Regions from separate parts of the Collimonas fungivorans genome, predicted to be linked through region 1. Evidence: predicted binding sites of a transcription regulator. Region 1 holds the regulator's gene; the other holds the start of a gene.
What was found. The regulator LexA, encoded in region 1, represses DNA repair genes until DNA is damaged. The targets are predictions, from matches to a motif close to ACTGTATNNNNATACAGT.

Region 1 (4,402 bases):
TGCTTTTTCAACTGCGAAACCTTGCTTGGTCAGCGCTTCAGCGATATCGAAGTTGGTCACGGAACCGAACAGACGGCCGTCAACGCCCGATTTCTGCGAGATCTGAACGGTCAGGCCGCTCAGTTTTTCGCCCTGGCCTTGGGCCACAGCCAGCTTGGCTGCTGCGGCTGTTTCCAGATCAGCGCGCTTCGCTTCGAATTCAGCGATAGCCGTAGTTGTAGCACGACGTGCCATACGTTGTGGAATCAGGAAGTTACGTGCGTAACCGTCCTTGACGCGAACAACTTCACCCAGATTGCCGAGATTAACGACTTTTTCCAACAGAATGACTTGCATATTTTTCTCCTATTTTAAGTCGTCAATTAAGCGTTGTGCAGATCGGTGTATGGCAGCAGCGCCAGGAAACGTGCGCGCTTGATCGCAGTGTCCACTTGACGTTGATAGATTGCCTTGGTGCCGGTCAGACGTGCTGGCATGATCTTGCCGTTTTCCTGAACAAAATCCTTGAGCGTGTCGACATCCTTGTAGTCAACGCTGGCAACGTGTGCAGCGGTGAAACGGCAGAATTTCTTGCGCTTGAACAGCGGGTTTTGTTGTTGACGCTTGTTTTTCAGTTTGCTTTTATCGAACTTTTTACCGAATGCCATTTTTGGCTCCTGTATCTAAATTTTGACTTATTAATTCATCTGCAATCTCGATTGCAGCGAAATCCGTAATGTGAAATACCAGACTTCTACCGTTGCGGCTCTTGCGTGCCATGAATCCTGTGAACCAGAAGCTGCCGCCCAATGCCGCCTGACTGAATCTTCCCGAAATCTCGCCTACGGCCAGCGCGGAGATTTCGAATTCGATCAAACGTTTGATCCCTGCTTCAATCGGTTCCGAGCGGTGCTGCAATATTGCAGATGCGATCGGAATGCCTGCCGGTGTATAACGTATGACTTCACGTTCGGCAATGACGGCGACCAGTTGAAACACGTTATTGGCTTGGCTCACTCCTGATGGACTCGATAGCTATGCAAACTGCTGGCAGTTGCTTGGCAAATCAGGCTGCCGGCGCTTCAGTGCGATGGCTCTTGGCAGCATCTTCCTTCTGCACGGCCTTCATCATTGGCGAAGGACCGGTTTCGGCCTTCTTCAGCTTGACGGTCAGATGACGCAGCACTGCATCATTGAACTTGAAGCCGGTTTCGATTTCAGCCAGAGTTTCGCTGTCGCACTCGATGTTGAGGCAGACGTAATGTGCTTTAGCCAATTTCTGGATCAGGTATGCCAGTTGGCGGCGGCCCCAGTCTTCCACGCGATGCACGGTGCCGCCACGTGTAGTGACGATGCCTTTGTAGCGCTCGATCATTGCAGGCACTTGCTCGCTTTGATCTGGATGGACGATAAATACGATTTCATAATGACGCATGTAAGCTCCTTTTGGACGGATTGAAAAATCGCCCACCTCGGCGTCAAGACGAGTGTGGGAAGAGGAAAACCAGCAATAATACTAGCAATTGCAACAAAACTCAATGCTTTCAGCCTCCGGGTCAAGGCCAGGCGTAAGTAAATAGCTAAAGAGTGGTCGAATTGCATCAAATTGTCTTGCATTTGCACAAATACTGTACAAAAATACAGACTGTTGTTATGCACAGCATCGGCTAGTGTAGTGCTTTGCAAATGGGGGAGCACTGCACGAAGCGCCCCCTAGCGCCGCCTTTGCTGTTTTTTCGAGCACTTCTACACCACTTTTTACGCCCAAACTACGCCATGATCAAATTGACCGCCCGTCAGCAGCAAATCCTCGATCTGATCAAGGACGCCATCGAAAACACCGGCTTCCCGCCAACACGCGCCGAAATAGCGACCGAGCTCGGCTTCCGTTCGGCCAATGCGGCGGAGGAGCATCTGCAGGCGCTGGCGCGCAAGGGCGCCATCGTGATATCGGCCGGCACCTCGCGCGGCATCCGGCTTACCGAAAGCGCCAGCCGCAGCCAGGGCACGCAACTGGCCCTGCCGCACCCGGCGCTGATGCAGCTCAGCCTGCCGCTGATCGGACGGGTCGCCGCAGGTTCGCCGATCCTGGCGCAGGAGCATATCCAGGCCAGCTATAACGTCGACCCTGCCCTGTTCAGCGCCAAACCGGATTACCTGCTGAAGGTGCGCGGCATGTCGATGCGCGACGCCGGCATCCTGGACGGCGACCTGCTGGCGGTCAAAAAGACCGACAGCGCCAGGAATGGCCAGATCGTGGTGGCCCGGCTGGGCGACGACGTCACGGTCAAGCGTTATCAAAAAACCGGCTCCACCATCCAGCTGCTGCCGGAAAACCCGGATTTCGAGCCTATCATCGTGACTGAGGATTTCGCCCTCGAAGGCCTTGCGGTCGGCCTGCTGCGCAGCTGGAACTAGTGTCCAGAATTACAAATTCGTTGAAGAATTAAATGTGGCGAAATCGTCCCGAGACAAGGAACAAAGCACACAAGACTGGAGCCTTGCGCACATTTGTGACGCTGCATCGGGGCGGTTTCGCCACATGTTTCGCCACATTTAACGGTCGAGGCGGCGTCGCTTGCTCAGTATCTGGCTAGAGATGCCACGCAGGATGTTGACCTCTTCGATTTCCAGCTGGGCACGCGAAAACAGCCGCTTCAGGCGCGGCATCAGCTTTTTCGGGCTGGCCGGATCGAGGAATTCAATCTCCACCAAGGCCTGTTCAAGATGGGCAAACATGCCGTCGATATCGGCCAGGCTGGCGGCATTGCCCTGAAATCCCACCTCGCCGCCCGTAGCTGGCGACAAATCCTCGCTGGCTGCAACCCGGCATTCATAAGCCAGCACCTGCACCGCCTGCGCCAGGTTCAGCGATGAATACTCCGGATTGGCAGGAATATTCAGCAGCACATTGCATTTTTCGACAATCTCGTTAGGTAAACCATAACGCTCGCTGCCGAATATGACCGCCGCGTTCAGGCTGACATCGGCCGCCAGTTGGGCCGCCAAGGCGCGCGGCGCGGTCAGGGGCGGGGAAAATTCGCGCAAGCGGGCGCTCAGGGCCGCGGCGAAGTTGCAGCCCTCCAGGGCCTGCTCCACGCTGTCGACAATCCGCGCCGCCGCCAGGATATCCTGCGCGCCGCTGGCAAATGCAACGGCTTCGTCACGCTGCAATACATCGGGGAAACGCGGATTGACCAGGATCAGCTCGGAAAATCCCATGGTTTTGATAGCGCGGGCAGCCGCGCCGACATTGCCGGGACTGCTGGTTTCAACCAGCACAAAGCGCAGCCGATTGAAAAGAGACGTGTTGGTTTTTGCCTGGTTCATTTAAAATAGCGCCATTACGCGGATTTCTTCGACTAAAAGTTGCTTATTTTTCGAAACTTGTTTTCGAAATATGACAGGAACATCCGCATCGTTCATTATTATCAATCATATAGGTGGTTCTGTTCCCGGTTGGCACAGTGCCGCCATTTTAACGGAACACTATCATGCATCCAATGCTCAATACGGCCATCAAGGCCGCCCGCAACGGCGCCAAGGTCATCTCGCGCGCCTCTTTCGACCTCGACCTGCTGAAAGTCACCAAAAAACAGCATAACGACTTTGTCACCGAAGTCGACCAGGCTGCAGAAGCGGCGATCATTGACGTATTGAAGAATGCCTACCCGGACCATGCCATCCTGGCCGAAGAATCCGGCGCTTCCGCCAACCTGCATGACGATAACGAAAACGTCTGGATCATCGATCCGCTCGACGGCACCACCAATTTCATCCACGGCTTCCCCCAATACTGCGTCTCGATCGCGCTGCAGCACCGCGGCCAGATCACCCAGGCCGTCGTGTACGACCCGACGCGCAACGACTTGTTCACCGCCACCAAGGGTTCCGGCGCCTACCTGAACGACAAGCGGATCCGCGTCGGCAAGCGCGACAAGATCGCCGATGCGCTGATCGGCACCGGTTTTCCATTCCGCGAAACCGAAGGCCCGGCCATGGACGAGTACATGAAAATGTTCCGCGTCATGACGCAAAGCTGCGCCGGCCTGCGCCGCCCTGGCGCCGCCGCCCTCGACCTGGCGTATGTCGCCGCCGGCCGCCTTGACGGTTTCTTTGAAAAAGGCCTGAAACCTTGGGACATCGCCGCAGGCTCCTTGCTGATCAGCGAATCGGGCGGCATCGTCGGCGATTTCAGCGGCGATTCCGACTATTTGTACAAGGGCGATGTGCTGGCCGGCAGCCCGAAGGTATTTGCGCAGATGGTTGGCCTGCTGTCTCCGTACGCCACAAAATAAAACCCTGATTTTGATGCAACCTGCGGTTTTTAATAAATCTCCCGATTTTCCGGAGCAAGCCGCCGCTTGCTCCGGAAAATCCGGGAAACACTGCTTTGCCATTTCAACTGCGCGGGCTAGCGACT
Region 2 (4,402 bases), 330 kb from region 1:
GCTCGTTAAGTGGTATCAAAAATACCCCGCAATGCTCTATCTCCCCCCCGAATTGGAATACATGCGGGGCCAAGACCTAAGCGCACACGATCTAGCAAAAATTATCTATATGACGGGAAATCTGCCTTCCGAAGCAAGAAACTCCTCGCCAAGAAGATATTTCAACGAACTCAAAAGCCGGATATTTAAGGCCCCAAATCCTAACTCCCACCAAATAAATGGGTGCCTCGTCACTCGACCAATGATCGACTTCCTACCCTGGGCCGCCATCGAGGAGTTGCTGTTAAAAAAGGTTCACCAAGCTATGGTCAATTGCCGCAAAGTGACTTCCACTAACCATTACGAGGGTGATCTATCGAAAATGCTCTTCCTGTTTGATCGGGATACAGTGCCGTTTTTGCCTTACGCCACTAGCTATGGTCATATTAACAAAAGGTTAAAGCGATCTACTACATCCAGCAGGAAAAAAGACGCGCAGCCATCCATCTTTGAAAAGCTAGGCATCAGCATGCCGGTGAATGGCCGGATTCAGGTTGCCGAAATCGATACTCACGACCCGCGCCGATGGCTGACGACCATGGCCTTGACGTACGGAGAAAAACTTTCGGACGCCCTGGTCAACAAGTGGGCCAACCGGTCAAGACTGTCACAGATTAAATACTACGACTTTCGAACCGCCGAAAACTTGGCTGAGTTCTCGGCCATGCCGGAAATTTCCGAACTAACCGATTTGTCGATGGGTCTTGATAAGGCCCATAAGCTCGAAAACGAATTTGGCCTGAAAACAACCATCGTCACGGTTCATGATGCCGGCATCAGCATGACCTCGATGGATCACATCGCACAGGCCATTGACGACCGACCAATCGCCAGAACGAGCCATGGAATCATCATTATCTATCCGCAACGATATGGGATATGTTTCCATCAACATCACGAAACACCTTGTCGGAATTACAGTAACTCGTGCGTGACGTGCGACGACGGCGGTGTCGTCAAAGGACATATCCCGACGAACGATGCCGTTCGAAACCGAAATAAAATTCTCGTTACTTCGATAGTCCGTCATTTGGAGAATTTGGCTTACGCTCACAATCGCCATGTTGCCGACGACCAGGATGCCCTGGGTGAACACATGTTGGCCTTGATCAAGCAGGGGCTCAACAGTGAACCGATGGAGGAAGTCGCCACCCAATTGATCCGCGAGTTTCACGAGATCAAACATTTGATCAAGGACAAGCTGTTAGCCAATCGTCTTCATGAAGCTTTTGTGGCAAATGGATATGTTCAGATATTGGATGATCCCGAGGTGGCAAATGGGGCGCTGCTCAAATACCACAACGCCACCCAACATGCCGCCCCCGGACTGGAGATCGCTCTCGATTCTCACGGAGGCCGGGATCAGGTGGCACGCGATGAACAAACATTGATAGAACGCTTCCCCCAGTTCGCACCAAAGGCGATGGGCCTGAAGGATGAGCGACACCTGCTCGAAGCTGATGATGACGAGGAACGGGACTGAGGATGGCCGGAAGAAAGGAACTTCTAACCGAGCAGGTGGCAAGGAAGATTTGCCGCATGATCGAACGTATGCCCGATGCGGAAATCCCCGTGACATGGGAGAGCATCATAGCCCATGCAAAAAAGAAAGTAGGTCATGGGTTCAACCGCCAGATGCTCTCTCAGAAGGAGTGGAACGGCAGAAAACTCATTGCCGAGGCATTCAGCGAGGCCAAAGAAGTGCAAAGGCAGACGCAGAATAACACTACACTCAAATACAAGACTGCTCCGCGCGCAGTACTTCAAAAACGTATCGGTGACCTAGAGGCGAAGAATCTCGCGCTGCAGGAAGAACTTGAAAAGGTCAGAGCTCAACAGATTGATAGGCTTGACGTCTTCCTGAATACCCCTTGTGACCTGCGCAAGCTGCTTGGAGATTTTTACAAGGCGAAGTCCTGAGCGAAGGGTCGTCATTGGGGAGTTTATATAATCGCTTCTATGTACCACTTTTATGAACACCCCTTGACTGACCATACCGACCCAGCCTTCCCTGCAGCAGATTTGGTGTTTTTTTAAACTGCTCAGGTCGCTGCGAGATGCTGGGCAGCACATCGGATCAGACTGTCCTTTGACGATACAATAGAGTTTGCACCACTGTTCTTTTATACAGTATTATGTGCGAATGATGAAGTTCATAATATTCTATTCTGTCGCCGGAACGTCGACCAATTTACGTCGAATTATTTCTGGCGTCGTTCGTCTATAGCTGCTCCATCGCTCAATGACTCGCCGAATTGCACACCTCGACATGGATGCATTTTATGCATCGGTGGAATTGCTCCGTTATCCCCAGCTAATGGGCTTGCCGGTTGTAATCGGCGGTTCACGTCGGAGACCCGACGATACGATGTTAAAAGCTGCAGGCCAACGGCCTTTGTGCGATATCCCGATCTCAGCATTCCCTCTTTTGAAAGATTACACTGGCCGTGGTGTGATTACTACATCAACATACGCGGCTAGGAAATTCGGCGTTGGGTCTGCGATGGGACTGATGAAGGCCGCAAAGCAATGTCCTCAAGCGATCTTGCTTCCAGTTGATTTTGACGAGTACCGCAAGTATTCGCGAATGTTTAAATCGGAAATAATCGAGATCGCGCCAATCATGGAGGATCGCGGAATCGACGAAGTGTTTTTTGATCTGACGAATGTACCAGGGGCGCAAGACGACGGTGGGCGCATGCTAGCCGAAGCTATACAGGCTTCAATTTTGAAAGTGACCGGGCTTACCTGTTCGATCGGCGTTGCCCCAAACAAATTAATAGCCAAGATGGCAAGTGAGTTTAATAAACCAAATGGTATTTCTATCGTCTATGAGACGGACGTCGAGAGGATGATTTGGCCACTGCCCTGTCGCAAGATAAATGGCATCGGACCCAAAGCCGATGAAAAACTGATGAGTTTCGGAATTCGGACCATTGGCGAATTGGCGATGCGAGAACATAGCTGGCTGTTACAGCACTTTGGCAAAAGCTATGGCACATGGCTGTTCAATGCAGCACGAGGTAAGGACGATCGTCCGGTCCAAACGCACAGCGAACCGGTTTCAATGAGCCGCGAAACCACCTTTGAACGTGACATGCATGCCGTGCGCGATAAAGAAGAATTGGGTGCGATATTTACTCGCCTTTGCGAACAGGTTGCTGCGGATTTGCAGCGTAAAGGTTATGTTGGAAAAACGATCGGGATCAAACTCAGATATGACGATTTTAAGATCGCGACACGTGATCATACCGTTGACAGCTACACGAATGATGAAATAGTCATTCGGCGACTTGCCGGACAATGCTTAAAGCGTGTGCCGCTTGAACGACGATTGCGCCTTATAGGGGTTCGCGTTGGATCGCTAGAAAAGGCTGCAAATGTGGAGTCGGCTTTGAGCGTCCTGCTAAATGGCGCAACGCAACCGCCAACAAGAGTGATAAGCGCGCTGAGCGACAAAGGTGGGAATCTACCGTTGTTTGAAGAGCTTTAAGTGTACTAGCTCAGACTTGACCTGACACACGACGTCCAACGACCGGCAACTTCCGACCCGTTGCGGACTCTGGTGCTTCCCACAACCGGACATTCACTTTCAAGAAGAAGCATTATCTTTTGACTTGAGGTCCGCAAAGTATGCATCGTCTTCAATGCGGGTGCGTTGGATTTGCTCAACAATTGAATACCAGTGCGGCCATGATTCTGGCTCAGGAAATGAAGCTTTATAGTCGTTACGTTCGTCTATACTCAGAGCGAAGTAATGGGCTTCCCATTGGCGCATATATTCTTCGCCAAAACCCATGCGCCATCCAATTGAACGAAAAAGTATGTTTGGAAATTTAAGCCAAGGCGGATTCATTATTTTGAAATATAAAGTTAAAAATCAGACCTACCCATCGAGTTAAAATCGCCCCGGTCTTGGCATGCTCTCGCGCAAAAAAATATATAAATGCGACATAGAAACTGGCCAGCCCCACGATGGAAGGTTGGAGCCGCCGTACTATTCACTTTGTGCGATGAAATTCTTTTTGTACGTTCTCTTGTACGGATTTAGCTATTATGACTGCCATAGGCTCTGAGGATCGTCCATCGTTTCATTCGTAACGAAATAGTTTGTCGGAATCGCCCCGATTTTAGCTGACATGTGTGACCGGCTGCTCTTGGCCGGCAGCAGGCTATTGCAATTCGACCCAAAAATATCATTCGCCTTGCTGCAAACCAGACGCTCAATGCTAAAGCTGGACCACTATAGCTTCTTCGGTCAAGCGGTCATTTCGTACCTCAATCGCCGTAATTGCCGCTTGGGCTGAAATCTTCACATCGCGCTTTCGAGATTTTAGGCCCTGCGCAAGAGCGGGTAGGGCTT

Region 2: dinB (DNA polymerase IV) is a predicted target of LexA. The motif match lies at 2,154-2,171, and genes of this name have one in related genera.

The regions. Positions count from the first base shown of each region.
Region 1 covers NZ_CP013232.1:3,429,995-3,434,396, forward strand. The annotation lists gene rplI (50S ribosomal protein L9) at 1-336, opposite strand, end outside; gene rpsR (30S ribosomal protein S18) at 363-647, opposite strand; gene priB (primosomal replication protein N) at 634-996, opposite strand; gene rpsF (30S ribosomal protein S6) at 1,046-1,414, opposite strand; gene lexA (transcriptional repressor LexA) at 1,756-2,397, shown strand; gene CFter6_RS14645 (RNA methyltransferase) at 2,536-3,309, opposite strand; gene CFter6_RS14650 (inositol monophosphatase family protein) at 3,474-4,277, shown strand.
Region 2 covers NZ_CP013232.1:3,103,834-3,108,235, forward strand. The annotation lists gene CFter6_RS13295 (hypothetical protein) at 1-1,522, shown strand, start outside; gene CFter6_RS13300 (hypothetical protein) at 1,579-1,959, shown strand; gene dinB (DNA polymerase IV) at 2,282-3,532, shown strand; gene CFter6_RS25675 (hypothetical protein) at 3,632-3,838, opposite strand; gene CFter6_RS13310 (HEAT repeat domain-containing protein) at 4,269-4,402, opposite strand, start outside.